2 linked regions of the Simiduia agarivorans SA1 = DSM 21679 genome follow. The protein of the gene in region 2 interacts with the protein of the main gene of each other region in a pairwise test. Links are inferred from orthologs where the notes say so. Each region holds a gene or a part of one and is shown on either strand. Other genes may lie near its edges.

What was found.
Region 1: the proteins of nth (region 2) and aceE interact in binary tests that used the Escherichia coli proteins (3 or more experiments, as listed by UniProt). The link is inferred for Simiduia agarivorans SA1 = DSM 21679 from one-to-one orthologs.

The regions. Positions count from the first base shown.
Region 1 is NC_018868.3:1,281,970-1,297,465, reverse strand. Bases 7,749-10,928 are described here. They hold aceE (pyruvate dehydrogenase (acetyl-transferring), homodimeric type), read left to right. Parts: upstream 7,749-8,064; coding sequence 8,065-10,728; downstream 10,729-10,928. Other genes in these bases: aceF (dihydrolipoyllysine-residue acetyltransferase), read left to right, coding at 10,767-10,928. Outside these bases: M5M_RS05850 (GGDEF domain-containing protein), read left to right, coding at 1-381; M5M_RS05845 (DUF819 family protein), read right to left, coding at 375-1,604; M5M_RS05840 (M48 family metalloprotease), read right to left, coding at 1,829-3,340; M5M_RS05835 (sulfurtransferase TusA family protein), read left to right, coding at 3,453-3,713; M5M_RS05830 (AI-2E family transporter), read left to right, coding at 3,759-4,829; M5M_RS05825 (insulinase family protein), read left to right, coding at 4,822-7,668; more of aceF, read left to right, coding at 10,929-12,389; M5M_RS20110 (hypothetical protein), read left to right, coding at 12,816-13,379; M5M_RS19840 (nucleoside deaminase), read left to right, coding at 13,486-14,340; M5M_RS05810 (SLATT domain-containing protein), read left to right, coding at 15,404-15,496. UniProt on the Escherichia coli protein: Component of the pyruvate dehydrogenase (PDH) complex, that catalyzes the overall conversion of pyruvate to acetyl-CoA and CO(2).
Region 2 is NC_018868.3:1,176,902-1,192,217, reverse strand. Bases 4,895-7,894 are described here. They hold nth (endonuclease III), read right to left. Parts: upstream 6,731-7,894; coding sequence 6,059-6,730; downstream 4,895-6,058. Other genes in these bases: dapC (succinyldiaminopimelate transaminase), read right to left, coding at 6,727-7,894; M5M_RS05350 (hypothetical protein), read left to right, coding at 5,578-6,033; M5M_RS05355 (ArsC family reductase), read right to left, coding at 4,986-5,324; dapD (2,3,4,5-tetrahydropyridine-2,6-dicarboxylate N-succinyltransferase), read right to left, coding at 4,895-4,963. In the rest of the region: dapE (succinyl-diaminopimelate desuccinylase), read right to left, coding at 1-838; M5M_RS05365 (PAS domain-containing hybrid sensor histidine kinase/response regulator), read left to right, coding at 950-3,883; more of dapD, read right to left, coding at 3,944-4,894; more of dapC, read right to left, coding at 7,895-7,920; M5M_RS05335 ([protein-PII] uridylyltransferase), read right to left, coding at 7,965-10,658; map (type I methionyl aminopeptidase), read right to left, coding at 10,658-11,428; rpsB (30S ribosomal protein S2), read left to right, coding at 11,715-12,461; tsf (translation elongation factor Ts), read left to right, coding at 12,564-13,439; pyrH (UMP kinase), read left to right, coding at 13,566-14,306; frr (ribosome recycling factor), read left to right, coding at 14,309-14,866; uppS (polyprenyl diphosphate synthase), read left to right, coding at 14,929-15,316. UniProt on the Escherichia coli protein: DNA repair enzyme that has both DNA N-glycosylase activity and AP-lyase activity. The DNA N-glycosylase activity releases various damaged pyrimidines from DNA by cleaving the N-glycosidic bond, leaving an AP (apurinic/apyrimidinic) site.

The sequences.
Region 1 (15,496 bases), 100 kb from region 2 along the record:
CGTGAAAACGCGGCCTTGATTGCCGAGCGCCTGCGCCAGTTGATTGTTGAACACCGCTTTGCGGTGGGCGATGAGGTGGGGATTCAGCTCAGCGCGAGCATCGGTTTCGCCTGTTTTCCGTTTTTCACGGACCGGCCCGGTGAATACAGCTGGGCCCAGGTGGTGGATATAGCCGATCGCTGTCTGTACGCCGCCAAACACAGTGGCCGCAATTGTTGGGTTGGGCTCACCGGTGTTGAAGGCCTGGAAACCATCGACAACTTTCACCGGCTGATGGCCGAACCACAGCAGGTTATTCAGGAGGGCTGGGTCAACCTTTACACCTCCGTGGCAGATCCCGCCCACCTGGGGTGGGCGGATAAAGTGCCGGCCGATTACTGAGCCACGGTCTGCAGGATCAGGCCGCACAGCCAGGCTGCGTAGGTACCCAGCGCGTAGCCCATCACTGCCAGTAACACGCCCACCGGTGCCAGCGACGGATGGAAGGCGGCTGCCACCACGGGCGCAGACGCCGCGCCGCCCACGTTGGCTTGCGAACCCACGGCCATGTAAAACACTGGCGCACGCAACACGCGGCACATCACCAGCATCAGTGTGGCGTGAACCAACATCCAGATAATGCCGATCAGGAAATAACCCGGATTTTCGAAAATAGCCTTCAAGTCCATGTGGGTGCCGATGGTTGCCACCAGGAAATAAATAAACACCGAGCCCACTTTGCTGGCGCCGGCGCCTTCCAGTTGTCGCGCCTTGGTAAACGACAGGGCCAGACCCAATGTGGTGGCGATGATGATCAGCCAGAAGAAACCGGAGGTCAGGCTCAGGCGAGCCGTGGCCGGGAAGTTTTCGGCAAAGAAAGGCGCGAGTATATCGGCACCCCAGTGGGCCAGGCCTGTCAGGGTAAAGCCCACGGCGGCTATCAGCATTAAATCGTGCAGGCTCGGAATGCGGATAATGTCGGCCTGCATTTTTTCTACCCGTTTGCGCAAGTCGGTAATGGCCTGATTATTGGCGCCGATGGACTCGTCTATCTGATCTGAGCGCCCGGCCATCAATAGCAGCACCGCCATCCAGATGTTGGCCACAATCACGTCCACAGCCACCATGGCGGAAAAAATGCCGTCGCCGACATTAAATACTTCCTTCATGGCGGTCTGGTTGGCGCTGCCACCAATCCAGGAACCGGCGATGGTGGTCATGCCCCGCCAAATCTGATCTGCCTCGGCGCCAATTACACCGGGTGCCAGCCAGGACACCAGCAGTAATGCGATCGGGCCGCCAATCACAATGCCCACCGTGCCGGTGAGGAACAGAATCAACGCCTTGGGGCCGAGATTCAGGATGCCCTTGAAATCGATACTCAGCGTCAGCAGCACCAGACTCGCCGGCAGCAGGTAGCGCGAGGCCACGTAGTAAAGCTGTGAATCATGTGCATCGATAATGTTGAAGGTGGTCAGCAACGAGGGCAGGAAATAACACAGCAGCAGGGCGGGAACGTAACGATAAAAGCTGCGGAAAGCGCGGTGATTGCTGTGGGAGGTGTAAAACACCAGGCCCAGAATCATGGCCAGCAGGCCCAGCTGGACGGCATCGTTGGTGATCATAGATTACCTTTCGGGATGGATTGTTATTGTTGGGGCTTGCGCCACGAATAAAAGGGACGAAGGTACCGCGCCGCGGTCCAGAAGTCGAGCCGGCTAAAAAAACGCCTCCGGGCGGAGGCGTGATTGAGATACTAGATTAACCAGGCAGGGGAGTATGAGGTGCTACCCTGAGGCGCATATTGGCACTGGATTGTGACAATAATATGTCCAGCCTCGTTGGTGCTTTAGCGCATGTCGGCCCTGGCCTGCATTTCCCTTACATCCCTGACACGTTCCTGCAGAATGGCTTTGGTGTGGTATTGGTTGTCTGCCAGCTTCAGTGCGTTGCGCAGTTGCACCATGGCGGCATCGTAAATGCCGTTCAGAATAAAGTACTCGGCGCGGGCTTCGTGGACACCCAGAATATTGCCGGCCAGGCCGCTGACTTCGGCCAGGTGATACCACACATAGGGGTCGCCCCGGCGCCGGCGCGAGTGACGCTCCAGAACCTGTTCGCTCTGCAGGTAAAAACCGGCCCGCATCAGCGCATCCGCATAGGCCATGTTGAGCGGATGATTGGTGGGGTCTTTCTCGAGCAGTTGTTGCAATAAGGTCAGCGCCTGATCCCGTTTGCCCTGGGCCTGCATGATATCGACCTGCGCCAGCAGGTAGGTGATGTAGCCGGGGCGACCGACCAGCAGTGGGCCCAGCGCCTGCTCGGCTTTATCGAGCTGGCCGGCACGGGTGGCCGCAATCACCAGCCCGTAGCGGCTGGCTTCTTTGTTCAGGCTGTCGCCTTCGAGTTCGCTTTCAAACCGCTTCACCGCTGTTTGAGGGTTTTCCGCCTGCATCATGAAAACCCGGGCACGCATCAGGTGAAAATCAATGCTCTGGTCAAAGCTCTGGCGCGGGTAGCGGGTAGCGCGGTTCATGGCATCGGCAATGCGGGTTTCGGTTACCGGGTGAGTCAGTAAAAATTCCGGTGGACGACGGGAATAGCGGGTTTGCTTGAGCATGGACTCAAACATTTCGGGAACCGCGTAAGGGTCCAGGCCTGCTGCTACCATGGTTTCCATGCCGACCCGATCAGCCTCCTGTTCATTCTGGCGGGAAAAGCGTAATTGGTTGTCCAGGGTGGCGGCCTGGGTTGCCATCATCGCCGCCATGCCGGCATCGCCACCGGCGGTGGCCATCAGCACCAGGCTCGCCAGCAGCGCGGCGGTGGTGGGGATGCTGGCATTCTGCTGTGCTTCTACGGAGCGGGCAAAATGGCGTTGGGACAAGTGCGCGAGTTCGTGCGCGATGACCGACGACAATTGGTTTTCGGTTTCTGCGGTAGTGAACAGGCCGGTGTGAACGCCCATGACGCCACCGGGCACGGCGAACGCATTCATGGTGGGGTTTTTCACCAGCAATAATTCCAGCCGCTTGTCCTTCAATTGCGAATAGCTTGCCAGCCGGGCCGTAAGCTTTTCCAGATAATCGATCATCAGCGGGTCGTGCGAGGTAGGCACCTGGGCCCTGAACGCGCGCGCCCAGGCTTCGCCCAATGCGCGCTCCTGCTGCGGTGAGACCACGCCGCTGGTGGCGTCGCCCAGCGCGGGCAGTTGAATTTCGGTACTGCTTTGGGCCGCAACCGAAACCGGGGCGGCCAGGCCCGCGCATAAGGCGAGGGCGCTGATTAGGTGTTTGCCTGCAACAAGGGGCACAAACTCTCTCCACAAGGGCCGTTTCACGGCATAAGTGTTTTCCATCATACTATGGTTAGACCTTTGTCGTCGTGTGGGGTTCCCAAACCGGCCCGGGTTCCTGCATTGGCATGAAGGCCGCGTCGATTTATAGTGCGCCCCCCGGAAATGAGAAACCAAGATGACCCCGCAATCTGTGCCCGGCCCGGAAGGGCAGATTCCCGATGCCACGGTAGATGCCACCGGGTTGGCTTGCCCGCTGCCGTTGTTGAAAGCCAAGCAGGCGCTGCACGCGCTCGCCGCTGGTCAGATTTTGTACATCGTGGCCACCGATCCCGGTTCGGCGCGCGATATCCCGGCATTTTGTCGGTTGGCCGGCCATACCTTGCTGGCCACCGAGGAAACCGGTCAACAATGGCGCTTCTGGCTGCAAAAACACTAGCGGCCTGTTAGCATTCGCCCTCGTCCCTAAAGAGCCCCGCTCACCATGTTGAAGATTTTCCGTAACTGGACCAATCGTTACTTTTACGACGAAGAAGCCCTGGTGTTGCTATTGCTACTGGTTCTTGGGCTGGCATTGGTGGTGACCATGGGAACCGTGCTGGCACCGGCCATTGCGGCGCTGATTCTGGCCTTTTTACTGCAGGGGCTGGTACAGCGACTGGTCAATTGGGGCATGCGCCATATTCTCGCAGTCTGGACTGCCTTTCTGGTGCTGGTGGGGTTGATCACCTCGGCGGTGCTGGTGTTGTTTCCGATTCTCTGGCGTCAGATGGGTAACCTGATTGAAGAGCTGCCGCGCATGGTGGCAGATGCCAAGGCCCAATTGGCGGTATTGCCCCAACGCTACCCGGATTACGTGTCGCCTGAACACGTCCAGCAGTTCACCAACCTTGCCAATCACGAACTGGGCACTGTGGGGCAATCTTTGCTGAGTGTGTCGGTGGCCAGCGTGCCGCTGCTGATTACCGCGTTGATTTATTTTGTGCTGGTGCCCATTCTGGTGTTTTTCTTTCTGAAAGATCAGAAGCTGATCCTCAACTGGATGAGTGGTTTTCTGCCGCGCAAACGCCCCATCATGCAGCGGGTCTGGCTGGAAATGAACGACCAGATTGCCAATTATGTGCGCGGTAAAGCGGTGGAAATCCTGATTGTTGCCGCCGTGTCCTATGCCAGCTTCAGTTTCATGGGGCTGCGTTATTCCTTGCTGCTGGCCATCGCCGTGGGTTTGTCTGTGTTGGTGCCTTATATCGGCGCCGCTGTCGTGACCTTACCGGTGGTATTGGTGGGCTTGTGGCAATGGGGCTTGAGCTCGGAGTTTTACTGGCTGTTACTGGTGTACGGCATTATTCAGGCGCTCGATGGCAACGTGCTGGTGCCGGTGCTGTTTTCCGAAGCCGTTAATCTGCACCCGGTCGCCATTATTATTGCCGTCTTGGCATTTGGTGGCATTTGGGGATTCTGGGGCGTGTTTTTTGCGATCCCGCTGGCGACCTTGTTAAAAGCCGTTATCAATGCCTGGCCCAGCCAGCCTAACGGCGAGGGTGCGAATGCTTAATCGTTTTGCCTGGATTGCGTTGTTGTGGCTTTGCGGCGTAGCTGTCGCATGGTCGGCCGACAATCCGCCTGCCTTAACCACCGCGTTCACGCCCGAAAAAAGCCCCAACGATGATCGCCAGTACCGCTACCTGGAGCTCGCCAACGGATTGAGGGTATTGCTGGTATCCTCGCCGGAAGCGGAAGAATCCGCGGTGGCCCTGCGCGTTAATGTGGGCAGTGCGGTAGACCCGGTAGGGCGCGAAGGTCTGGCTCATTTTCTGGAGCACATGCTGTTTCTCGGCACCGAAAAATTTCCCGAGCCGGATGGCTGGCCGGGATTCATTGCCACCAGTGGCGGCACCCACAACGCCTACACTGCACTCGATCACACCCTGTACTTCTATACCGTGCGACCCGCACATCTGGCGCAATCGCTGGAGCGTTTCGGCCAGTTTTTTACGGCGCCCTTGTTTACTGAGGCCTACGTCACCCGCGAGCGCGAGGCGGTCAACGCTGAGTACCAGGCAAAAATAAAAGACGATGCCCGCCGTTCGCGTGCGGTGCTGAATCATTTCACCAATCCCGCTCATCCGGCCGGCCGGTTTACCGTGGGTAATCTGAACACCCTGGCCGACCGCGAAGACGAACCGGTGCGCGATGCGCTGATCGATTTTTATCAGCGCGAATATTCCGCCAATATCATGTCGTTGGTGGTATTGGGCCCGCAATCCTTGGAGCAGTTGGCGGCCTGGGCGAGCAGCTATTTTGCGTCGATTCCCAACAAAAATATCGCGGCCCCCACCAATGCCGAGCCGCTATTCAAAAAAGACCGTCTTAAAACCCTGGTGCGCTACCAGCCTGTTAAAGAATTGCGCGAACTGCGTTTGATGTTCCCCATTCCTAACAGCGCCGGTTACTACCCGGAAAAACCGCTTACCCAGATTGCCGATCTCCTGGGCCATGAAGGCAAGGGCAGTTTGTTGTCGGCACTGAAGCAGGAAGGCCTGGCGGTGGCGCTGTGGGCCGGCGACAGCGATATGGGGCCCTACGCGGGGAGTTTTATTGTATCGGTTACGCTCACCGACAAAGGCCAGCGCGAATACGCGCGGGTGATGGCCTGGGTGTTTGCCGCGATCGATCTGATAGTAAAAGACGGACCACAGGCGTGGCGGTTTGAAGAGCTAGCGCAGTTGGCGGCCATCAATTTCCGTTTTCAGGAGCGCCAGCGCCCCTCTGCCTGGGTGCAGCAACTCGTCAATCAGATGAACCGTTACAAGCCCGCCGATATTTTACAGGGCGGCTACATGTACGAGCGATTCGACGCCAGTCTGACCCAGTACTTTCTGAATTTTCTCAAACCTGAACACGCGCTGGTGTTGATGGCCGATAACGACGGTGCTTTCAGCCATCAGGCGGCCGATTACGATACGCCATACGCCACCGCGCCGTTGCCCGTACTGCCGGCCATTGCGCCGCAAGCGCTGCAGCAGTTACGCCTGCCCAAGCCCAATCCGTTTGTGCCCAGCCGCCTGCAGGTACGCGAGCGGGTGAGCGATTCCCCGGTGCCCGAGCGGTTGATCAACGAGCCGCAATTGCGTTTGTGGCACATGCAGGACAATCAGTTCAATTTGCCGCGCAGTGTGATCCGCATCCAGTTGCGCACGCCCTCAGTGGGCAAAAACATCGCCAGCCGCGCGCAGGCCGAACTGTATGTGGCCATGGTATTGGACGAACTCAACGAGTACAGCTACCCGGCATTTCTGGCGGGACTTGGGTTTGATGTGCAGGTGACGGCGCGCGGCCTGGAGATCACAGTGGCCGGCTACAACGACCGCCAGGGCCTGCTGCTGACGGAAATTCTTGAGGCGCTGGTCAGCCCGCGCCTGGAAGCCGCCCGTTTTGCCAATGTGCGCACCGAATTGATTCGCCGCACCCGCAACGGCGACCGGCAACCGCCCTATATTCAATTGCTACAACAGATTGTGCCCACCCTGTACCAGCCGGCCTGGCCGCAGCATGCGTTGGCTGATGCACTGGCGAATACGGGGCTTGCCGAGGTGAAAACCTTTGGGCGGGAGCTCAATCAGAATGCCCAGGCCGACATGCTGGCGTATGGCAACCTGCTTCCCCCCGAAGCGCGCCAATTGGCCGCCCTGGTGCGTCAGCAGTTGGTGAAGGGCAATGCCAGGGATCTGCCCGGCAAATTGAAAGTGCTGACTAACGTGCGCGGTGGTTACGAGCGCGACGTCGAGGTTAATCATCCGGATGACGCGCTGGTGATCTACCATCAGGCGCCAGGTCACAGCCTGACTGACCGGGCTCATGTGGCCATGCTGGTGCAAAGCTTGCGCTCGCCGTTTTTCCACCAACTGCGCACAGAGCAACAGTTAGGTTATGTGGTCTTTACTTCAGCCTTACCAATAGCCGACTACCCCGGCATGGTGCTGGTGGCGCAGTCGCCCAAAGCCACCCCGCTGGAATTGCGGACAGCGTTCGACGGCTTTCTGGACTCGGTGCCCGAGTGGTTGGGTGATAACCTGCCCGCACACCGCGAAGCCCTGCTGGCCGAACTGAACGAAAAACCTCGCAACCTGGCCGATCAGGCCGGACGCTACTGGACTGCCATCGCCGATGCGGGCCCCGGTGGCGAGGTGGATTTCTACCGGCGCGACGCGCTGGCGGATGCCCTCAAAGAAGTGAACGCGGTGACCCTGCGCACCTACGCCTACCAGTTGTTCGATCCCGATCGCCGCATCCTGTTTGCCACCCGGCCCGTGGCCAGTGAGACCGAGCCGGTGACCAGAGTCACCGATGTAGACACCTTCAAGGCCGAAGGCCCACAGTTTATAGTGCCCTGAGCCATTCGAGCCGCGGGCCAATCATTCGCATTCCCCGTGGAAGTGGCGGGGCGGCCATCCGTTGAACCACCTATCCCGTAGCACCACGCAACATCCTGTAGAAAAATTACAGATGAAACCGTTTCTTAAGAAACGGCATTCTGGCAATTTTTTTTGCCATATGGGCCGCCAAACGTGTACTTTTGCCCGAATTTCCGTATTATGCCTACCACACTTCCAGAGCGTGGCTGAAAAGCGGCGCCTAAATTTGTAAAAAAACTACAAGAATGATGCTGGAAGACGCAATTGTCGGCTCAATCAGTTTTTTTGAGCGATGATTGCGACACTTCTATACTCTTTCGAATGTTTATTTCACACAGACACTACAACCGGCGTCGCCGGCGAAAGGAGAGTTGAATGACAGAGGATATTGATGCCCTCGAAACGCGAGAGTGGCTCGATGCTCTACACGCGGTAATTCGTTACGGTGGCGATGGCCGTGCGGCCTTTTTGCTGAAGCAGATGTTCGACCGGGCCACCATGGCCGGCGTTGAGCTGCCCGCTGCCATCACCACTCCCTACCGCAATACCATCCCACCCAAGAAAGAAAAGCGCATGCCCGGCGACCTGTTTATGGAACGCCGCATCCGTTCGTTGATCCGCTGGAACGCGCTCGCCATGGTGATGCGCGCCAACGACAACGACGAGGGCCTGGGTGGCCACATTTCTTCCTTCAGCTCCGCGGCGACACTGTACGACGTGGGCTTTAACTATTTCTTCCGCGGCAACGACGGCGAAGAGCTGGGCGATCTGATTTACTACCAGGGCCACAGTGCGCCGGGTATGTATGCCCGCTCGTTCCTGGAAGGGCGCATTTCTGAAGATCAGCTGGATAATTTCCGTCGCGAAGTGGACGGTGCTGGCCTGTCTTCTTACCCGCACCCGTGGCTCATGCCCGATTACTGGCAGTTCCCCACCGTCTCCATGGGTCTTGGCCCGCTGCAGGCGATTTATCAGGCGCACGTCATGCGTTACATGTCAGCGCGCGATCTGGTCAAGCGCGGCGATCGCAAAGTGTGGGCCTTCCTGGGTGACGGCGAATGTGATGAGCCGGAATCCCTCGGTGCCATCGCACTGGCGGGCCGCGAGCAGCTGGAAAACCTGATCTTCGTGATTAACTGTAACCTGCAGCGCCTGGATGGTCCGGTGCGCGGTAACGGCAAAATCATTCAGGAGCTGGAAGGTGTGTTCCGCGGTGCCGGCTGGAACGTGATCAAAGTGGTGTGGGGTCGTCATTGGGACGCGCTGCTGGAAAAAGACACCACCGGTCTGTTGCAGAAGCGCATGGACGAAGTGTGCGATGGCGAGTTGCAGAACTACAAAGCCAACGGCGGCGCTTACACCCGCGAGCATTTCTTCGGTAAATACCCGGAGCTGTTGGAGCTGGTGAAAGATCTGTCTGACGACGACATCATGAAGCTCAACCGTGGCGGTCATGACCCGTACAAAGTGTACGCAGCCTATGCCGAAGCGGTCGCGCACAAAGGTCAGCCCACCGTGATTCTGGCGCAAACCGTTAAAGGGTATGGTTTGGGTGCAGCCGGCGAAGCCGCCAACATCACTCACTCGGTGAAAAAGCTCGATATCGCATCGCTCAAAGGCTTCCGCGATCGTTTCGGTATTCCGATTTCCGACGACGACCTGAAAACCGTGCCTTACTACCGGCCCGCACCCGACAGCCCGGAAATGCAGTACATGCATTCCCGTCGCAAATCGCTGGGCGGTTACCTGCCGGCGCGTCAGGCAGATTTTGATGCGCTGGAAATTCCTTCATTGGAAACGTTCAAGGCGCAACTCAAAGGCACCGGCGAGCGTGAAATTTCCACCACCATGGCGTGGGTGCGTTTCATTTCCACGCTGGTAAAAGATAAAAACATCGGCGAGCGCGTTGTGCCCATCGTGCCCGATGAGGCCCGTACCTTTGGTATGGAAGGCATGTTCCGCCAACTGGGGATTTATACCTCGGAAGGGCAGAAGTACGTGCCGCATGATCACGACCAGATCATGTACTACAAGGAAGACAAGAAAGGCCAGATTCTGGAAGAGGGCATTAACGAAGCCGGCGCCATGGCGGCCTGGCTGGCAGCGGCGACGGCGTACAGCAACAGCCACTGCCCGATGATTCCTTTCTACATCTACTACTCCATGTTCGGTTTCCAGCGTATTGGCGACCTGGCATGGGCGGCGGGCGATAGCCAGGCGCGCGGCTTCCTGATTGGTGCCACCGCTGGCCGCACCACGCTCAACGGTGAAGGTTTGCAGCACCAGGACGGTCACAGCCATATTCTGGCCAACACCATCCCCAACTGTAAAACCTATGACCCCACCTACAGCTACGAGCTGGCGGTGATCATGCAGGATGGCATGAAGCGCATGTTCCAGGACAAGGAAAACTGCTTCTATTACATCACCACCATGAACGAAAACTACGTTCATCCGGATATGCCCGCCGGTGCCGAAGAAGGCATTATCAAAGGCATGTACCTGCTGAACGAAGGCAAGAAAACGCCCAAGAAAGGCATGCGCGTTCAGCTTATGGGTGCCGGTACGATTCTGCGTGAAGTGGAAGCGGCGGCGGTGATCCTGCGCGACGAGTACGGTGTGGAATCCGATATCTGGAGCCTCACTTCCGTGAACGAACTGACCCGCGACGGTCAGCGCGTATCGCGCTGGAACATGCTCAACCCGGAAGCGAAAAAACCGCGTAAAGCGTTCATTACCGAGTGCCTGGAAAAGCAGGAAGGCCCGGTGATTGCCGCAACCGATTACATGAAAACCTACACCGAGCAATTGCGCGCCTTTATCCCGGCCGACACTTACATCGCCCTGGGTACGGAAGGCTTCGGCCGCTCCGACACGCGCGCCAAGTTGCGTCACTTCTTTGAGGTGGATCGCTACTTCGTCACCATCGCTGCACTCAAAGCGCTGGCCGATGAAGGCGTAATCAAAGCGGCAGACGTAACCAAGGCCATTAAGAAATTTGGCATTGACCCGGCAAAGGCAGACCCCATGAGCGTGTAAGCGCTCATTGGGTTTAATAGATAAACAAGGAGTTTACCTTGGCTATTGAAACAATCGCGGTGCCCGACATTGGCGGCGCCGAAGACGTGGATGTAATCGAAATCTGCGTGAGTGTTGGCGACGAAGTGAGCGAAGGCGATTCACTCATCGTGTTGGAAACCGACAAAGCGAGCATGGAAGTGCCGTCACCTGTCTCCGGCAAGGTAGTGAGCATTGCGTTGAAAGAAGGCGCCAAGGTATCGCAGGGTGCCGTGATTGGTGTAGTGGCTGTGGCCGGTAACGGTGCGTCTGCGCCCAAAGCCGAAGCCGCACCGGCGCCTGCTCAGGCAGCTGCGCCTGTGGCGGCAGCACCCGTTGCCGCTGCAGCGCCCGCCGGTGACCGGGACCTGGTGATTCCGGATCTGGGTGGCAGCGAAAACGTGGACGTGATTGAAGTGTGTGTGGCTGTAGGCGACACAGTAGCTGAAGGCGATTCACTGGTGGTGCTGGAAACCGATAAGGCCTCCATGGAAGTGCCCGCAGAATTTGCCGGCACCATCAAAAGCCTGACCGTGAAAGAAGGCGACAAACTCTCTGCCGGTTCGGTCATTGGTGTGATTGTGGCGGAAGGTAAAGCCGCGCCCGTTGCTTCAGCGCCAGCGGCTGCTCCAGCCGCTGCACCTGCGCCAGCCACTACGGCAGCACCCGCTGCGCCAGCAACGGCAGCAGCAACATCTGCAGCCGACGAAGCCGTCCCCGGTTTTGTGGATTCCGTATACGCCGGCCCCGCTGTGCGCAAATTGGCGCGCCAGCTTGGCGTGGACATGACCAAAATCAAAGGCAGCGGCCCGCGCAATCGCCTGACCAAAGATGATATTCGCTCTTACGTGAAAACCATCATCCAGGACGTGCAAACCGGCAAGCTGCAATCCGGCAGCGTGGGCTCCGGTATTCCGGCTGTGCCGGCGGTAGATTTTGCCAAGTTTGGCCCGATTGAAATGGTCAAAATGAGCAAAATCAAAAAGGTCACCGCCGCCAATATGCAGCGCAGCTGGCTCAACGTGCCGCACGTGACCCAATGGGACGACGCCGACATCACCGAGCTCGAAGCCTTCCGCAACAGCATGAAAGCAGAGGCAGAAAAGCGCGGCGTAAAACTCACACCCGTGCCGTTCCTGCTCAAAGCCTGCGCCGCAGCATTGCGTGCGGAGCCAAGCTTTAATGTGTCCATGCACCACGACGGCGAGCACATCGTACAAAAAGATTACGTCCACATCGGCATGGCGGTTGATACCCCCAACGGCCTCATGGTGCCCGTGATCCGCGACGTAGACAAAAAAGGCCTGTACGAACTGGCAGAAGAAGCCACCGCCCTCGCGAAGAAAGCGCGCGATGGCAAGCTGATGCCGAACGACATGCAGGGCGGTTGTTTTACCATTTCTTCACTGGGTGCCATGGGTGGCAATGGGTTTACCCCCATCGTCAACACACCTGAGGTTGCCATCCTGGGCGTATCGCGCGCACAGGTGAAGCCGGTGTGGAATGGTAAAGAGTTTGAACCGCGCAACATGTTGCCGCTGAGCTTGTCCTATGACCACCGGGCGATTAATGGTGGGGATGCAGGTAGGTTCTTTACCTATCTTACGGCGGTGATCGGGGATATTCGGAAATTGCTGTTGTGATGATTTAAGCGACATCTGTTCGAAATTGAAGGGCGCCTTTTGGCGCCCTTTTTTGTTTTTTGGCGTTTGGAATTGGGTGAGGGCTAGGTAGCGGCTTGAAGGTTTTATTTCTTATTGGAATTGGGGTGGTGGGTTTTTTATTTGGAATTGTTTGGAGTGTCGGGATATTTTTCATTATTTGTGTTGTATTTCTTATTTTTTTTGAATTTTATGTTGCTTTATTTTTAGCTCAACACGATATTTTAGTAGTAGTGACAAATTTCTTTTATAGATTCCAATTTTGAGCTCAGGTGTTTTAGGTGTTTATTGTCGGTTTGGGTCCTAACCTCTATCGAGGAGTGAGGTGTTCGTAGATTTAAATTCTTCCGTTTTAGGCCATCTAATGCTAATGGCTAACTATTCGTCAGTGAGAAAAATGGTGATTGAATGGCAGATTCAGATGCAAGTATGATGGAGCTAGTAGGGCAAAGAATACCTGTTAACGTATGGTCAGCCCTCATTGTTTTAATTCTTTCCGTTCTAATATTTTCTTTGGAAAAATGTACTGTTGGAGGAGTAAAAAATGTAGTTCAGGCTGGTCTTCTTGGTGAAAATGTTGTGGAGTCAACGGACTCGCTGATACTAACTTTTTGGACTCCAAGTGAAAGAACGTGGGCGGAAATGTCAGATGGTGAGAAAGAAAGGTTAGTAAAGGATGGTAGGGCTGATTGGTATCAAACTACAAACGATATACTAGCATCATTTGGCGACCAGTTAGTTAATGGGAATGGCTTGTCGGCTCAAGGATTTTCTCGGTGGGAAAGCTTTGGAAAAGGTACCTCTGCATCCAAGTGGGGGTGGACATGGAGTGTTTCTATTGCGCGAAAAAATGTAGGAGCGGATGTCGGTATTATAAAAAATAAATTTAGGGATATCTATACAAAAAACTTTATTCGTGATCAAGATATTTATTTAGAAATTCGCCATGCAGAAGCAATACGGGATCGTTAGCTGTAAAGGTGCGCTGATGGACAGTGGTCACTAATTTTTTAATGTTTGATAGTTTCCTTGAGTTTCTATGGGGTGGCGATGAACTATGTTTTTTCGACGAATAACAATGGCTAGTGTTGTTTTTGTTTTTTCTTGCTCTACTGCAAATCTAGATGTAAAAGAAAAACACGATATTCTATTTTCTCAAAGCGGTGTTTTAGGTGAGGAGAATAATCTCTCATCGATTAATAATGCTAAGGAAAATGCAAATAGCTATGAAATTGAGAAGAGGCAAGAAATAGACGATATCTATCTTCTTTTGGCTATGTCTGTTGTGTATAAAAACTGGCAGTCAGTTAATGTCTTGAAAGAAAATCGTCGAGGACACAATATAGGTGGAGTTCTTGTTGGACCAGATCTTAAACCTATCTTTTGGGCGAGAAATGCGCGACATGCTACCAAAAACGCTTCACAGCATGCTGAAGTTCGAATCGTTAGCAGCTATCTAATGTGCCCTGGTACGCCGTCCTACTTGGCTAATAACTATACACTTTACTCTAGTCTGGAGCCTTGTTTAATGTGTACTGGCATGCTTTCTCTTACCCGCTTAGATCGGGCGGTTTTTGCGCAGAAAGATACAGGGTATGGTGATGTAGACAAACGGTTACTGTTGGACACTTCGAATATTGGTGGCTATTCGCCATATCCAAATGTGGTTCAGCTACAAAGTCATTCTTCAGGTTGGACTAATGAATTGAATGCAGCCTATAAATCATGGAAATTGTTAGATCGGAAGAATATAAGTATTACAGACTGGCTGCTAAGTGATAATGCGGAAATTCATTTTAGAAAATCAGAGCAAAGACTTTTAAATTATAGGTCAGAATATGAAAATGAAGATATATTGTCTGCAGCTATAAACTATCTGCAGTTGGTTACAGTTGAATTTGAAAAAGATCTATCAAAGTTTTGCCCAGAGTAAAGTTTTAATTTATGGTTTATGTAAAGATGTATAATTGGTTCCACTGTAATCCGATATTAAATAATAATTGATAAGCTAGATATTGAATTTACATTTGTTGTCTTAAATATGGGTGTTAGGAAATTCAAGTGGGTTCCAATGGTAATACGGAGCTTAGGTATGTTGATGGGTTTATCTAGCTGTGTTCGGGATTTTTTAGATCAGTGTTGGTGTTGTCAATATGATGGATCTTGTCGGTAGGATATCTATATTTTCAACTGTTTTAAAAATATTTTCTATTATAGTCAACTGATAGCGGATACTTCTAAAGTATGCGTTGTCTATTTTAACGAGAGTGTGGTTTCAGGGTTGATCTCTAAATTCGTGCACCCCGTAATCTTTGTGCGGCGATCTTAGTCTTGGGTGATTCGTGTCGTATTTTGATCTCGGCATCAGGTGCTCTTGATAAAAGGTCGGTTAAGAAGTCGGTCTGACGGAGCTGTCGGTGTTGTCAGTTAATGCGGAGAGGTAGAGCCTGTTAACATTTGTTGTTTTCGCGCGACTCACACGTAGGATCCAGCATTTACCTCTGATCTTGAATTAAAAAAGCGATGTGGTGAAACGCAATAGAGGGGCTGATACTTAATTGAAAGATTCTGCATTCTTCTAGGGCTTATATCATTGGGTTGGTTGCGTTTGATTCTGTTGACGCATGCGTAGATGGCGGCAATTAGTTGGCGAAGAAATCACGGAAATCCCTAGTTTTAAGCTCAGGAGTTGTATGGATCGCTATAATATTACGTATGGCGTGATATGAACGAAAAATAGTTGTGGAAGGCTTGGCGAAGCGAAAGTTTTATGAGTGCATATAGGAATATATTGTGGGCGCTTAATGCTGTCAATCGCTCATAATGGTTATAGTGCATTTGTAGGTCTTCATTAATATTTGAAATTGAAAGACCCTTATTGCTGATGCAGTAGTTTTTTTAAGTAGTCTGAATTTTTCTCTATCATTGCAGCGGCTAATTTTGTGAACAATGCCGAGCAGTAGATTGAGATATCAAAGTTGAGGTAAAGAAACGTCATGAGATTAGATTGCATACTTTTAAAAATGCACAGAGAAGCAACTACGCGATCTGTGGCGCATCATTATGTTGCTGCTTCCTTGGCAAAAAAA
Region 2 (15,316 bases):
CGTGGCGTGCGAGGATGGCTTCGGTGCGTTGTTTTAATTCTGCCTCGGTCACTTCGGTAGAAAAGCGGAAGTTACACAGCAGCTCCACTTCGCCCGGAATCACGTTGGTGGCACCGGTGCCGCCATTGATGTTCGAGACCTGGAAAGACGTGGCCGGAAAAAATTCATTGCCTTCATCCCACACTTCTTTGGCCAGCTCGGTGAGTGCCGGCGCCAGGGTATGGATGGGATTTTCGGCCAGGTGGGGGTAGGCTACATGGCCCTGAATACCGCGCACAATCAGTTTGGCGCCGAGCGAACCACGCCGGCCGTTCTTGATCACATCGCCCACCTCATGGGTAGAGGAGGGTTCGCCCACCAGGCAGCAATCAATAGCTTTGCCCTGTGCGCTGAGCCATTCCACTACTTTGACGGTGCCATCCACGGCCGGTCCCTCTTCATCAGAGGTGATCAGAAAACCGATGCGACCTTTGTGGTCGGGATGCGCTGCCACAAACGCTTCGCAGGCTGTGACCATGGCCGCAAGGCTACCTTTCATGTCGGCCGCGCCGCGTCCGTACAGCATGCCCTCGTGTAGCGTGGGTTCAAACGGCGGAAATTTCCAGGCGCTGGCAGGTCCCGTGGGGACTACGTCTGTGTGGCCAGCAAATGCCAACAATGGCTGCCCACTCCCGCGTTCAGCCCAGAAATTATCCACCTCGCCAAAGCGCAAGCGCTCCACCTGAAAACCGATGGCCTCCAGACGCGCAATCATCATGTCCTGACAACCTTCGTCGTTGGGGGTGACTGAAGGGCGGGCAATAAGGTCGCAAGCGAGTTGAAGTGTGGGCGTGGCCATGCTCTGTCCTGTGGGTGTGAAATTCAGCGGGCCGGCATTTTAGCAAAGAAAGCCCGGGATGGGCGGCAGAAAACGGCTACAATGGAATGAAAATCTGACAAAAGAGTCCCTATGACGCTGAGCCAGCTGATGTTGGTGACACTTGCCTGCCTTTTTTCCTGCCTTGCACTGTTGGCGTTGACGTTATACGTCTGGCCTGGTTTCTGGTTGCGTTGTCTGGTGCGCGTTGGCCGTGGACGCGCATTGCTGGCCCTGCTCGCGCTTCAGCCTTTGCGTTCGTTGGTGTGTGACCGGCTGCTCGCGGTATGGCTTTGGGATTTTGAACGGCAACAGATTATTCTGGTGGGTAAAGGGCTGTCTCACCTCGGATACACCGTGAATAAAGTGGTTGAATCTGTGGATGCAGTGCTGCCCATTGTGCACCCGGATGATCATTTGCGACTCAACCGCATCGTGCGTCATTTTGTTCACCATCACCCCGAATTTACTATCGAGTGCCGTTTACATCGCCGGTTGGGCCGCAAGCCCTGGGTGCGGTTGCACGGTGTCAGTTTGCTGAGGGGGCGCAAAGGACGATTGCGGCTTGCTATCGGTGGCGTTGAAGATATCAGCGAACGCAAAGTGCATGTGGGCACCATCGCCGCGATGAACGAACAGTTGCAACAGCGACTGAGTCAGCAGCAGGATCAGTTACGGGCCACGGAACAGGCGCGTCAGGATCTGGTGACGCGGTTGCGACAGGTTTTGGATACTGTGCCGGTCAGTATTTGCTGGAAGGATGTGCACGGTAATTACCTGGGTTGCAACACGCAATTTGCCCGCGTTGCCGGGTTGACCTCCCCGGACGATATCGTGGGCAAAACCGATTACGATTTTTGGTGGTCGGCGCAGGTGCCGGAAATACTGCAGGAGGATGAAAACGTTATCAGCGCCGGCCAGCCCTTGCTGGATCTGGAGCAGCAGCTCACCCTGCCCAGCCAGAAGTCGCGCCGGTTGCGTTGCAGCCATGTGCCTTTGCGGGATGCGCACGGCGAGTGTGTGGGGGTATTGAAAACCTATCAGAATGTCACCCGTGGCTATCTGCTGGCGCAGGCGTCTGATCGGGAGCAGCGGTTGTTGCAGGACGTTCTGGACAGCACCGATGCCATGATCTCGCTGGTGGGGCGGGACTTCCGTTTTGTACGGGTCAATCGGCTGCTCGAAAGTGTGGTCGGCATGGACCGTTCCCGGTTCGTAGGCAAAAAAGTATCCGATGTCTTCTCCGGAAAATTGGGTGAGCGCGCCACAGCCATAGTCGAGCATATTATTCAAACCCATCAACCGGTGAAGGAACCGTACATTCTCAAAGATCAGTTGGGCAAGGTGCGGCACTTTCTGGCTTACAACAATCCATTGTTCGATGAACAGGGGAATGTCGATAAGGTGATTACCGTGTCAATGGAAATCACCCAGCTCAAACACGCGCAATCGGCATTGGAAGAGGCCAGAGCGAAAGCTGAAGCCGCATTGCAGGTAAAGAGCCAGTTTTTGGCCAACATGAGCCATGAAATACGCACCCCGATGAATGCGATTATCGGGTTGAGTCAGTTGGCGTTGTCTACAGAGCTCAGCGCCAAGACAGAAGATTACGTGCAAAAAATTCATTATTCGGCGGAGAATCTGCTTGGCATCGTCAACGATATTTTGGATTTTTCTAAAATTGAAGCCGGCAAGCTGGGCCTGAACCCCAAGCCCTTTGACTTATTGCAAATGATTGAAAACCTCGGCTCCATTATGGCGCTGAAGGCCAGCCGCAAGCGATTGGCGTTTCGCCAGACCATCGAACCCAATACGCCGCGCTTTATCAATGGCGATGCGTTGCGCCTGCACCAGGTGCTGACCAATCTGATTGGCAACGCGGTGAAGTTCACGCGTGAAGGGCATGTACATCTGGCGGTGCGCATGAGCGTGGACATGGGCGAGCGCCAGATTCTGCGTTTCATGGTGGAAGATACCGGCGTGGGGTTGAGCGAGCAGCAGTTAGGGCAGCTGTTTCAGGCATTTGAGCAGGCGGACGCCGGCGTTGCCCGCGAGTACGGGGGCACAGGGCTTGGGCTTGCGATCAGTCAGCGGTTGGTCGAAATGATGGGGGGCGACATCCGCGTCAAAAGTGAACCCGGAGCCGGCAGTGTGTTCGAATTTACCATCAATGTGGGCAGGGCGGATGCCGAAGCGGCGAACCAGCAATTGCAGGCGTCTGGCGATCAGCCGGTGGATTTACGGGGCGCGCCAGTATTGTTGGTGGAAGACAATGAAATCAATCAGCAGGTTGCGCTGGAAATGCTGGCGCCGCTGAATCTTCACATCGATACCGCCCGCAACGGGGCCGAGGCGGTGGCCATGGTAGAGCAGGGCAATTACGCGCTGGTTTTGATGGATATCCAAATGCCGGTCATGGACGGTTATACGGCCACTGAAAAGTTGCGTGAACGTTATTCAATGGAAGCACTGCCCATCGTAGGGCTGACGGCAAATGTTCTGGATGAGGACCGCAAGCGCATGCTCAGTGTGGGTATGAACGACCATATTGGAAAACCGATAGACCGCCGGGCACTGGAGCAGTCATTAGTGAGGTGGCTTGCGCGGCCTGAGACTGAACATGAGACTTGCTGTGCCGACGGGCAAACGGAAAGCGCAGAGCCGGAGATGGTCGAGCCGGGCGCGGCAGGCGCCATCGATCTGGCGCAGGGCCTGGCCCGGGTGCGGGGGCGCCAGGACAGGCTCTATTCACTGTTGGACAGCTTTTTCGCGCAGTACGGCAAGGCCGCGGAACAATTTGATGCGCTGTGGACAACGCGTGACTGGGTTCAATTGGCTGAACAATCCCATGCAGTGAAAGGCGTGGCCGGGAATCTTGCGATCCCCCGCGTCTATCAATTATGTACCCAATTGCAGCATCAGGCCGAGACCTCGCAGGTGGCCGGCTGTCGTACCACGATTGAGCAGTTGCGTACCGCACTGGGCGATGCGGCAGCGGAATTTGAACGCTTGAAAGGGTTGGAATGAAGCCTGTCGCACAACCCGGTTGGCCATGTAAGACCCATCGGGTTGTGCGCTCGGACGCTATCAGTTGTTGGCGTGCAGGGCTTCGTTCAGTGCAATCGCCGATTTATTGGTTTTGCACTCGATGGCACCGGTCACTGAATTACGGCGGAACAGCAGGTCGTCCTGGTTGGCCAGATCGCGCGCTTTGGTCTCGCGCACCAGCTCACCTTTGTCGTCTAACAGGCGCACTTTAGAACCTGCCGTCAGGTACAGCCCCGCTTCAACGGTACAGCGGTTTCCGAGTGGGATGCCGATGCCGGCATTGGCGCCGATGAGGCAGTTATCGCCCACCGAGATAATAATATTGCCGCCACCGGACAGGGTGCCCATGGTGGAGCAACCACCCCCCAGATCAGAGCCTTTGCCGACAAACACGCCTGCCGAAATCCTGCCCTCGATCATGCCCGGGCCTTCAGTACCGGCGTTAAAATTCACAAAGCCTTCGTGCATGATGGTGGTGCCTTCTCCCAGGTAGGCTCCGAGTCGCACGCGCGCCGTGTGGGCGATGCGGACCCCGGAGGGTACAACGTAATTGGTCATTTTCGGGAACTTGTCCACGCACGAAACTTCCAGCGTCCGGCCGGCTACGCGCGCCGCCAATTGGCGAGCGGGTAATTCCGCCAGATCGATAGCGCCCTCATTGGTCCAGGCCACATTGGGTAGCAGGCCGAAAATGCCATCGAGCACAGTCCCGTGGGGCTTGACCAATCGGTGCGACAGCAAATGCAACTTCAGGTAGGCCTCTGGCACGCTGGCGGGTGCGCTGTTTTCGGCCAGCAGAACGGCCACCAGCGGTTGCTTGCTTTCGCTCAGTGTCTTCAGGGTTTCAGCCAGGGCGGCATCCAGTGGCGCCAGGGCAGCGGCCAGGTCGTTGGCTTTACTGGCATCCAGCGCCCGCGTGCCAGTACCGCCCAGGGCATCGACCAATACCTGGCATAACGCTGCCGCGGGCTGAATCCGGGGTGTGGGGAAAAAGACATCGAGCCACTGGCCCTGACGGTTGTGTGTGCCCACACCAAATCCGATTGCATAGAGAGACATGTTTACTCCTGTGACGCGCGTTTTATTTAAATATTGTGGTGTATTCGTCGGCCTTGAAGCCGCACACACGCTGTGTGCCGGTATCCAGTAATGGCCGTTTAATCAGGGTGGGGTTTGCCAGTAACAGGCCGGCGGGCTGGGCCTCAGCCTGGCTGCGCTCGGCATCGGTCAGTTGCTTCCAGGTGGTAGAGCGCCGGTTGATCAACGCGTCACCCAACTCAGTGTGCCAAGCCTGGATTTGCGGCAGCGTGATGCCGTCGGCGCGGAAATCGTGAAAACGGTATTCGACCTGGTGTTGTTCCAGCCATTTACGGGCTTTTTTTACCGTGTCGCAATTCTTTATCCCGTACAGGGTGACCATGGTTTCTCCCAGCCAGCGAAAAAAGGGCCGCAAGGATACCAGACTTGCAATCTGGCTGCATAAAGCGCGTTTTAGACCGAAATGCACTAAAGAAATCGTTAACAGGTCTATGGTTAAACCAAAATTGTCTAATGGCGCCTAAATCCTTTACATACACTAAAAGAGTGCGTAGAAAGCCCCCACATGGAATGGGGAGACTTATCTGCGGTGTTCTCATTTGTTAAAGGTGCACACAGGACGTGGCAATCGCGATATGAATCAAGTACCAACCCAAGCCGCCAACGGCGGTCATTTCAAAGTGGTGTTCTGGGGGCAGCCTGCCGATGGCGTGGCCCGCAAGCAGCTCATCGAACGCTTCATCGCGCTGTTTAAGCTGCGCGAACCGGGGCAAGCCCAACGCTTTTTTTCCGGTCGACTGGTGGTGCTTAAATCCGGCTTGTCGGAATCCCAGGCCAAGGCATTTGCCCGGGCCGTACAGGGTATTGGTGGGGTCTGCCGGGTAGAGAAAACCCAGGTGGTCAAGTTGGACGGCGAGCTCGCCCGGCGCCACCGTCCGAGCTTTTTACAACCCGGTTTGTGCGCGGATGATATGAGCCTTGCGCCCAAGTTTTCAGAACCGCCCGCCAGACCCGGTACCCGGGAAATTTCGACCGGTGAACCCACCCGCAAAAGCCTGTTTGAGTCTCGCGACGTCAGCGGTGGCTTTTGAGTTCCCCGTGTCTGCTGTCCGCGCGCTACTGCTTCTTCGTTAACTTTGCCCGTTTGCGGTTGGGGTAGCACCACCGGCACAGCGGGCAGACGGTACCATCGCATCCGCGCGCGGTGCAGTATTCCCGGCCGTAGAAAATTATCTGCAAGTGAAGCTTGTTCCAGCGCTGCTCGGGGAATAGCCGCTTAAGGTCTTTTTCAGTTTGCACCACGTTCTTGCCGGACGTCAGCCCCCAGCGTTGCGCCAGGCGATGAATGTGGGTATCGACCGGGAAGGCGGGCACACCGAACGCCTGAGCAATAACCACACTGGCCGTTTTGTGCCCCACGCCGGGAAGCTCTTCCAGCAAATCGAGCGAGCGCGGAACCTCGCCTTGATATTTTTCCACCAGGATTTTTGACAGGTCGCTGATCGCTTGGGATTTTTTGGGTGCCAGGCCGCAGGGGCGCACCACCTCGCGTATTTTTTCTACCGGTACCCGCGCCATGTCGAACGGGTTGTCAGCCAATTGCCAGAGTGCAGGCGTGACTTTGTTAACCCGCTCGTCGGTGCACTGGGCCGATAGCAGTACGGCGACCAGAAGAGTGTATGGGTCTTTATGATCCAATGGCACCGGTGTTTCGGGATAGAGTCGCTCCAGCTCGTGGAGAATTTTTTCTACCCGTTGGGCTTTAGTCGGATTCGCTGTGGAAGTCATGCGCCTGCAGTTACAAACGTTTTGATTCGTTGAGCCGCTGCTTCACATTCGCTCAGTTCCGCCACCAGTGCCAGTCGCACATGGTGTTCACCGGGGTTGCCGGTGGGGGTGTCGCGCGCAATGAATGTGCCTGGCAGCGTGGTCACGTTCTGCGCCTGGAATAATGCTTTGGCAAACGCCGTATCGCTGCCTTGCACTCGCGGCCACAAGTAGAAGCTGGCTTCGGGCAAGGCCACGTCCAGGCAACCCGCCAGGATGGTCAATACGGCATCAAATTTTTGCCGGTAAAGTCGGCGGTTTTCCTGTACATGCTGCTCATCCTGCCAGGCGGCTATCGATGCCAGTTGACTGGTCACCGGCATGGCGCAGCCATGGTAGGTGCGGTACAGCAAAAACGGTTTCAGGACCTCGGCATCGCCGGCCACAAAACCCGAGCGTAACCCGGGCAGGTTGGAGCGCTTGGATAAGGAATGAAACACCACGCAGCGACGGAAGTCGTCCCGTCCCAGCGCGTTGCACACTTCGAGCAGCCCCGGTGGCGGGGTGTCGAAATAAAGCTCTGAATAGCACTCATCGCTGGCGATGATGAAATCGTACTTGTCTGCCAGAGCGATCAGTTTTTTCATGGTCTCAACCGGGGTCACTGCGCCGGTGGGATTGCCGGGAGAGCAGACGAACAGCAGTTGGCAGTCGCGCCATACCTGCTCCGGCACGGCGTCGTAGTCCGGTATATAGCCATTGTGTTTGTCGCAATTGAGGAAGTGAATGTCCGCCCCGGCCAGAAACGCGGCACCTTCGTAAATCTGATAAAACGGGTTGGGGCTGACAATCAGCGGCCGGGGTTTGCGGCGGTCGGTGACTGCCTGAACGAACGCAAACAGCGCCTCGCGGGTGCCATTGACGGGCAGCACTTGTGTGTCGGCGTCCACCGGGGTGCGCCCAAGCTGAAAACGCCGGTTAAGCCAATGCGCAATAGCGCTGCGCAATTCGGGCAGGCCCTTGGTGGCCGGATAGTTGGAGAGCCGGTCCAGATTGTTTACCAGCGTTTCCAGCACAAAACCGGGAGGCTGATGTTTGGGCTCGCCGATACTGAGTGCGATATGGGGCAAATCAGCGGGCGTAACCCCGTGCTTGAGCGCTGCCAAGCGCTCGAATGGATAGGCTTGGAGTTGTTGTAAATCAGGGTTCATGGATGTGACTCTTGTTTTTTTCGCGGGTCGATGGGCCGTTGGCGTTACTGCTTTTTGCCGACAATATCGTCCAGCGCCTTTCTGATGTTGTCTTGCAACTGTTCACATTGGGCCGGGTCCGACAGTGGGTTGCCGTCGTGGTCAGTAATAAAAAAGATATCTTCAACCCGCTCACCCAAGGTGGCGATTTTTGCGTTCTGCAGTTGAATACCGTGCTGCAGGAACACCCGGCCAATCGCCGCCAGCAATCCGGGGCGGTCCGGGCTGATGACTTCCAGTACCGAGGTACCGGCAATCAGGTCGTTGCTGAGTCTGGTGCGCGATGGCATGGAAAAATGTTTCAGCATGCGCGGCGTGCGGCGGGAAATGATTTCCGGGTAGCTGTTGACCAGTGCCAGTTCGTCCAGCAGCGCCCGGCGGATCAGATCGAAACGATCGGGGCTGGTGGGCTCGCCGTTTTCATCGAGCACGAAAAATGTATCGATGGTGTAGCCGTCGGGCGAGCTGTAAATGCGGGCATCCTGGATGTCCAGTTGCAAGCCCGACAGGGCGTTGGCGGCGGCGGCAAACACGTTGTTCTGGTCTTTGGTGCGCACAAAAATCTGTGTCGCGCCTTCCATGCCGGCAATCCGGCTCTGACGAATCAGGATCAGGGGCTCATCGCTGCCGTGGCAGGCAATGGCTTCCGTGTGCCAGGCGATATCCAGATGGCTCTCGCGCAGGAAATAATCTTCGCCCATGTCGCCCCACAAGCTCCGCACCCGCTGCTCGGAGAAGTGTTTGTCGGCAAGCTTGCGGATGGCGGCCTGCTGGGTTTCCACAATCAGGTCGTGGCGATCGATGGGGTTTTCCAGCCCGCGTCTGAGTGCGCGTTTGGTTTCCAGATAAAGCTGGCGCATCAGACTCGCGCGCCAGGTGGTCCAGAGATCGGGGTTGGTGCCGTTGATATCGGCGACGGTCAGCAGGTACAGGTAATCGAGCCTGCGCTGATCGCCCACGATGCCGGCGAATTTGTGGATCACTTCGGGGTCGGAAATGTCCTGCTTCTGCGACACGGCAGACATCAACAGGTGCATTTCCACCAACCAGCCCACTAACCGGGTTTCTCGCGGTGAAAGGCCGTGGCGTTCACAAAAGGCTTCGGCGTCGACCTTGCCCAGCATGGAGTGGTCGCCGCCGCGTCCTTTTGCAATGTCGTGATAGAGGCCGGCGATGTAGAGCAGCTCGGGTTTGGGCAGTCGCTTCATTATGTGCGCGGCAACAGGGAAGGTGTCCTGTGCTTCGGGCAGACGGAAGCGGCGCATGTTGGTCATGACTTTGAAGGTGTGTTCATCCACGGTGTAAATGTGGAACAGGTCGTGCTGCATCTGGCCGGTAATTTTGTCAAATTCCGGCAGGTAGCGGCCCAGTATTCCGTACCGCTTCATGCGCTTGAGTTGACGTACCAGGCTATATGGCGAGCGCATAAGCTCCATGAACAGTTCGGCGTTGGCGGGATTTTGCCGGAATTGTTCATCGATCAGGTGGCGCGATTCGCGGATCAGGCGGATGGTGGACGCGCGCACGCCACGGATACGGTTGTCGCGCCCCATGACCACAAAAATCTCCAGCAATGCGCTGGGATTTTCCAGAAACACTTTGGTGTAGGCCACTTCGATAAAACCGTTGCGCAACTGGAAGTTGGCGTTGATCGGTTCCAGTGTTTGTGGCGCGCCCGATTGCAGAATGGCTTCGCTCAAAAATTGCAAAAGGACGTCGTTCAATTCTTGCAGGGCCTGCACCACCCGGTAGTAGCGATGCATGAACTGTTCGACTGCGAGCCGCTCGGGCGTATCTTTGTAGCCAAACAAGGTGGCCAGTTCGCGCTGGTGGTCAAACAGCAGGCGTTCTTCGCCGCGCCCGGCCAGCATGTGCAGGCCGTAGCGTACGCGCCACAGGAACTCTTCACCGGAAAGCAGGATGGCGTACTCTTCCTCGGTAAAAAAACCGCGTCCTTCCAGCTGTTTGATGGTGCGCACGTTGAAGTAGCGTTTGGCGACCCAGGAAATCATCTGGATATCGCGCAGACCGCCGGGGGCGTTTTTGACATTGGGCTCGAGGTTGTTGGCGGTGTTGGCGTATTTGGCGTGGCGCTCCTGCTGTTCACGCCACTTGGCCTCAAAGAACGCGTCGGCCGACCAGATGTGATCCGGCCCCGAGTGCGCCAAGAGTTGATCGCGCAGATCGCTGTAGCCAAACAATACCCGGCTTTCCATGATGTTGGTGGCAACAGTGATGTCGTCGCGGGCAATTTCTATGCATTGGGGAATGGTGCGGACGCTGTGGCCGATCTCGAGTCCAATGTCCCACAGGAAGGTAAAAAAACCTTCGATGGCGGGCAGTAACGGTCGCGAGTCTTCTTCGGCCAATAACAGCAGTAAATCAATGTCGGATGCCGGGTGCAGCTCGCCCCGGCCATAGCCGCCCACGGCAACCAGGCATGCGCCTTCGGCCCAGTCGAACTGATGCCAGGCGTAGTGCAGGATAAAGTCGATGAAGTGGGCCCGCTCATACACCAGTGTGCGAATATCCTCACCTTCCCTGAACCGGCTATCGAACTGAACCTTGGCGGCATTGAGTGCATCTTTGAAGGCGGGAATAGGTTTGCCGTCGGCCAGGCGCTGCCGGAACAGCGTCTGGTCGAAAAAAAACGGGGTGCGGTCGAAATAGGGGGTAGCGTCCGAGATAAAAGGGCGCATCAAAAGCGTTCTTCCTTGCGTGCAGTGAGTACTTCAACGCCGCTGCTGGTGACTGCCAGCGTGTGCTCCCATTGCGCGGACAGACGCCGGTCTTTGGTTTTAACGGTCCAGCCGTCGCCCAGCAATTTAGTGCCGGCTTTACCGGCATTGATCATGGGTTCAATGGTGAAACACATGCCTTCGCGGATTTCCATGCCGGTGCCGGCGGTGCCGTAGTGCAGGATCTGCGGATCCTCGTGGAAAACGTCGCCGATCCCGTGTCCGCAGTATTCGCGCACCACGGAATAGTAGTTGGCCTCTGCATGCGCCTGGATGACGGCGCCGATGTCGCCCAGCCGGGCGCCCGGTTTGACGATTTCGATGGCCTTGTACAGGCATTCCTGGGTCACCTGGACCAGCCGCTCTGCGTGGTTCGGCACGTCGCCCACCAGGTACATCTTGGACGTGTCGCCAAAGTAGCCTTCGTAGATGACGGTGACATCGATGTTGACGATGTCGCCCTTTTTCAATGTCTGCTTTTCGGACGGGATGCCGTGGCAGATCACGTCGTTGACCGAGGTGCACACGGACTTGGGAAAGCCTTTGTAACCCAGGCAGGCGGGGATGGCTTTCTGCACATTGACGATGTGGTCGTGGATGATCTGATCCAGTTCCGCGGTGGTGACACCCGGTACCACATGGGGCTCGATCAGCTCCAGGCACTCGGCGGCCATGCGGCCGGCAATACGCATTTTGGCGATTTCGTCAGGTGTGCGAATGGTGACAGACATGCAATCCTCTATGTTCAGTGAATCCTACCCCGGAAGAGGTAAAGGGGCGCATTGTACCCCAAAGGACGTGTTCCGGCAGCCGCCAGATCGGGTTGAAAAAGCGGATTTGGCTTTGAGATCGGGGCCATCTATGGTATAAAGCGCGCCGCTGGAACAGATCCAGCGATTACATACAACGTCACACATGGTCCGTCACGCCTGACCTGGGTGCCTGAAAGCCGCATGTTTGCTGGCTTGAGGGTTGGTCGGTGGGGGTCATGGAGGCCTAACCCGAAAGGAAAATTCGATGTCTCAAGTAAGCATGCGCGAAATGCTGCAGGCTGGTGTTCACTTTGGTCACCAGACCCGCTATTGGAACCCCAAGATGGGCAAATACATCTTCGGTGCCCGCAACAAGATTCATATCATCAACCTCGAGCACACTGTACCTGCGTTCAACAGCGCACTGGACGCTCTGAAGACCATGGCGTCTCAGAAGAAGAAAGTACTGTTTGTGGGCACCAAGCGTGCCGCTCAGAAGGTGATCAAAGAGCAGGCCCAGCGCGCTGGCCAGCCTTTCGTTAGCCACCGTTGGTTGGGCGGTATGCTCACCAACTACAAAACCATCCGTCAGTCCATCAAGCGTCTGCGCGATCTGGAAATCCAGAGCCAGGACGGTACCTTTGACAAGCTGACCAAGAAAGAGGCGCTGATGCGCACTCGCCTGATGGCCAAGCTGGAAGACTCTATCGGTGGTATCAAAGACATGGGCGGCCTGCCCGACGCGCTGTTTGTGATCGACGTTGATCACGAGCGCATTGCGATTCAGGAAGCCAACAACCTGGGTATTCCAGTGTTCGGTATCGTGGATACCAACTCCAACCCGGAAGGCGTTGATTTCGTCATTCCCGGCAACGACGATGCCATCCGTGCCATCAAGCTGTACGTTACCGCTGCTGCTGACTCCTGCCTGGAAGGCGTTGCTGCATCTGGTGCTGCAGTGGTTAACAAAGACGAGTACGTTGAAGCCAACGACGAAGCCGCTGCTCAGTAAGCGCTGACTTGTCACGGTGGCGCCCGGTTACGGGTGCCCGGAAGAGGGGGCCTGGCCCCCTTTTTACAATCTAACGATCACTTATTTGAAGAGGATAGGCCCATGTCTGCTATCTCTGCATCAATGGTAAAAGAACTGCGCGAGCGCACTGGCCTCGGCATGATGGAATGTAAAAAAGCGCTGGTTGAGGCCGATGGCGACATCGAGCTGGCGATTGAAAACTTGCGCAAGGCCTCTGGCCTGAAAGCGGCTAAGAAAGCCGACCGCACCGCCGCCGACGGCGTTGTGGCAGTGAAAGTGGCAGATGACGGCAGCTACGCCGTATTGGCTGAAATCAACTCCGAAACCGACTTCGTTGCTCGCGACGACAACTTCCTGGGCTTCGTGGGCAAAGTGGTTGATGCCGCTTTCGCTGCCAAGCAGTCCGATGTTGCCGCGCTGATGGCCGGTGAGCTGGAAGATGCCCGTTCTGCACTGGTACAGAAGATCGGCGAAAACATCGGTGTGCGTCGCATTGCCGTTATCGAAGCCACCGACGGCTGTGTGGGTGCCTACGTTCACTCCAACAACCGTATCGCGGTTGTGACCCAGCTGAAAGCGGGCAACGTGGAGCTGGCTAAAGACGTGTCCATGCACGTTGCTGCCGTTAACCCGCAGGTGGTTAACCCCGATCAGATGCCTGCCGAAGTGGTAGAAAAAGAAAAGGACATCATCAAGGCTCAGCCTGATATGGCCGGCAAGCCTGCCGAGATCGTTGAGAAGATGATGGTAGGTCGCATCAACAAGTTCCTGAAAGAGTCCAGCCTGACTGAACAGCCTTTCGTGAAGAACCCCGAAGTGACCGTGGGCAAACTGGTAAAAGACGCCGGTGCCGAAGTGGTTTCTTTCACCCGTTTTGAAGTGGGTGAGGGTATCGAGAAGGCCGAAGCGGATTTCGCCGCTGAAGTGGCCGCTCAGGTACAGGCTTCCAAGGGCTAATCTCCCTTCTGAAAGCCAGAAAAGCCGGGACACGCGCTCGGCTTTTTTTTTGCCTGCGCGGCGGCGCTGGCACATTGCAGGGCAGTACCTTAAAATCGTCGGAATTTTTTAGGCGTGGAGCAGACAATGGCCAATTCCCGGGACAAGAAGTACAAGCGCATCCTGCTGAAGCTCAGCGGTGAAGAGCTGATGGGGCAGGAGGGGTTTGGTATCGACCCTAAAGTGCTGGACAAGATGGCGCTTGAAATCGGCCAGCTTGTGGGTATTGGCGTGCAGGTGGGCCTGGTGATTGGCGGCGGCAACCTGTTCCGCGGCGCGGCCTTATCTGCCGCCGGCCTGGACCGGGTGACCGGCGACCACATGGGGATGCTGGCCACTGTGATGAATGCATTGGCCATGCGCGATGCGTTGGAGCGTTGCAATATCTCTTCCCGGGTCATGTCGGCCATTCCAATGAGCGGTATTGTTGAACATTATGACCGGCGTCGCGCTATTCGCTTCCTGAAGGCGGGCGAGGTGGTGATTTTCTCTGCAGGCACCGGTAACCCGTTCTTTACAACCGACTCCGCCGCTTGTCTGCGCGGTATTGAAGTGCAGGCTGACATCGTGTTGAAAGCCACCAAAGTGGATGGCGTGTATACCGCCGACCCGATGAAAGACCCCAACGCCGAGCGCTATACCCAGCTGAGCTACGATGAAGTGCTGGATAAGAAACTGGGTGTAATGGATCTGACCGCCATCTGTTTGTGCCGGGATCACGCCATGCCGGTTCGGGTATTTAAAATGAATAAAGCCGGCGCGCTGCTCAATATTGCTGTGGGCAATGATGAGGGTACGCTGATCGAAGAAACTCACCAGGGAGAATAACCATGATCAATGACATCCTGAAAGATGCCGAAGGGCGCATGAAAAAAACCCTTGAGGCCCTGGGTAATAACTTTAATAAAATCCGTACCGGTCGCGCCCATCCCAGCTTGCTGGATACCGTACAGGTGAGCTACTACGGCAGCATGACGCCGTTGAGTCAGGTGGCCAATATTTCTGTGGAAGATGGTCGCACCTTGTCGGTCACGCCGTGGGAGTCCAACCTGGTGCCGGAAATTGAAAAGGCCATCATGAAGTCCGACCTGGGTCTCAACCCATCAACGGCGGGCAACGTCATTCGCCTGCCTATGCCTGCGCTGACCGAAGAGACCCGCAAGGGCTTTACCAAACAGGCCAAGGCTGAGGCTGAAAACGGTCGTGTGGCCATTCGCAACAGTCGCCGTGATGCGCTGGCGCAAATCAAATCTCTGCTCAACGACAAGGAAATCGGCGAAGATGAAGAGCGCCGTGCCCAGGACGAGGTGCAGAAAATCACCGACAAATACGTAGCAGAAGTGGATGCAGCACTGGCAGCCAAGGAAAAGGATCTGATGGCCATCTGAGGCCATCCTTTTCCGAGGAAGTTATTGTGTCCAAACAAGGCCTGCGTCACGTTGGCATCATCATGGACGGCAACAACCGGTGGGCAAAGCAGCGAGGCTTGCCCGGTGTTGCCGGTCACAAGGCTGGCGTGGAGCGCATCCGCGATGTCATGCGCGCGTGCAAATCCCTGGGGGTAGAAACCCTGACCCTGTTTGCCTTCAGCAGTGAAAACTGGCAGCGCCCGCCCAAAGAGGTGGAGGCGCTGATGTCGTTATTTCTCCTTTATCTGCAGCGGGAAGCCAAGAAGCTCAAGGCCGAGGGTGTAGCACTGCGCGTGGTTGGGCGCCGGGACCGGTTTTCGCCGAAAGTGCTGGCGGCGATTGAGGCGGCCGAGGCGCTCACTCAAGGGGGGGAGACGACCCTGGTGATTGCCGCCGATTACGGCGGCCGTTGGGATATTGCCGAAGCCG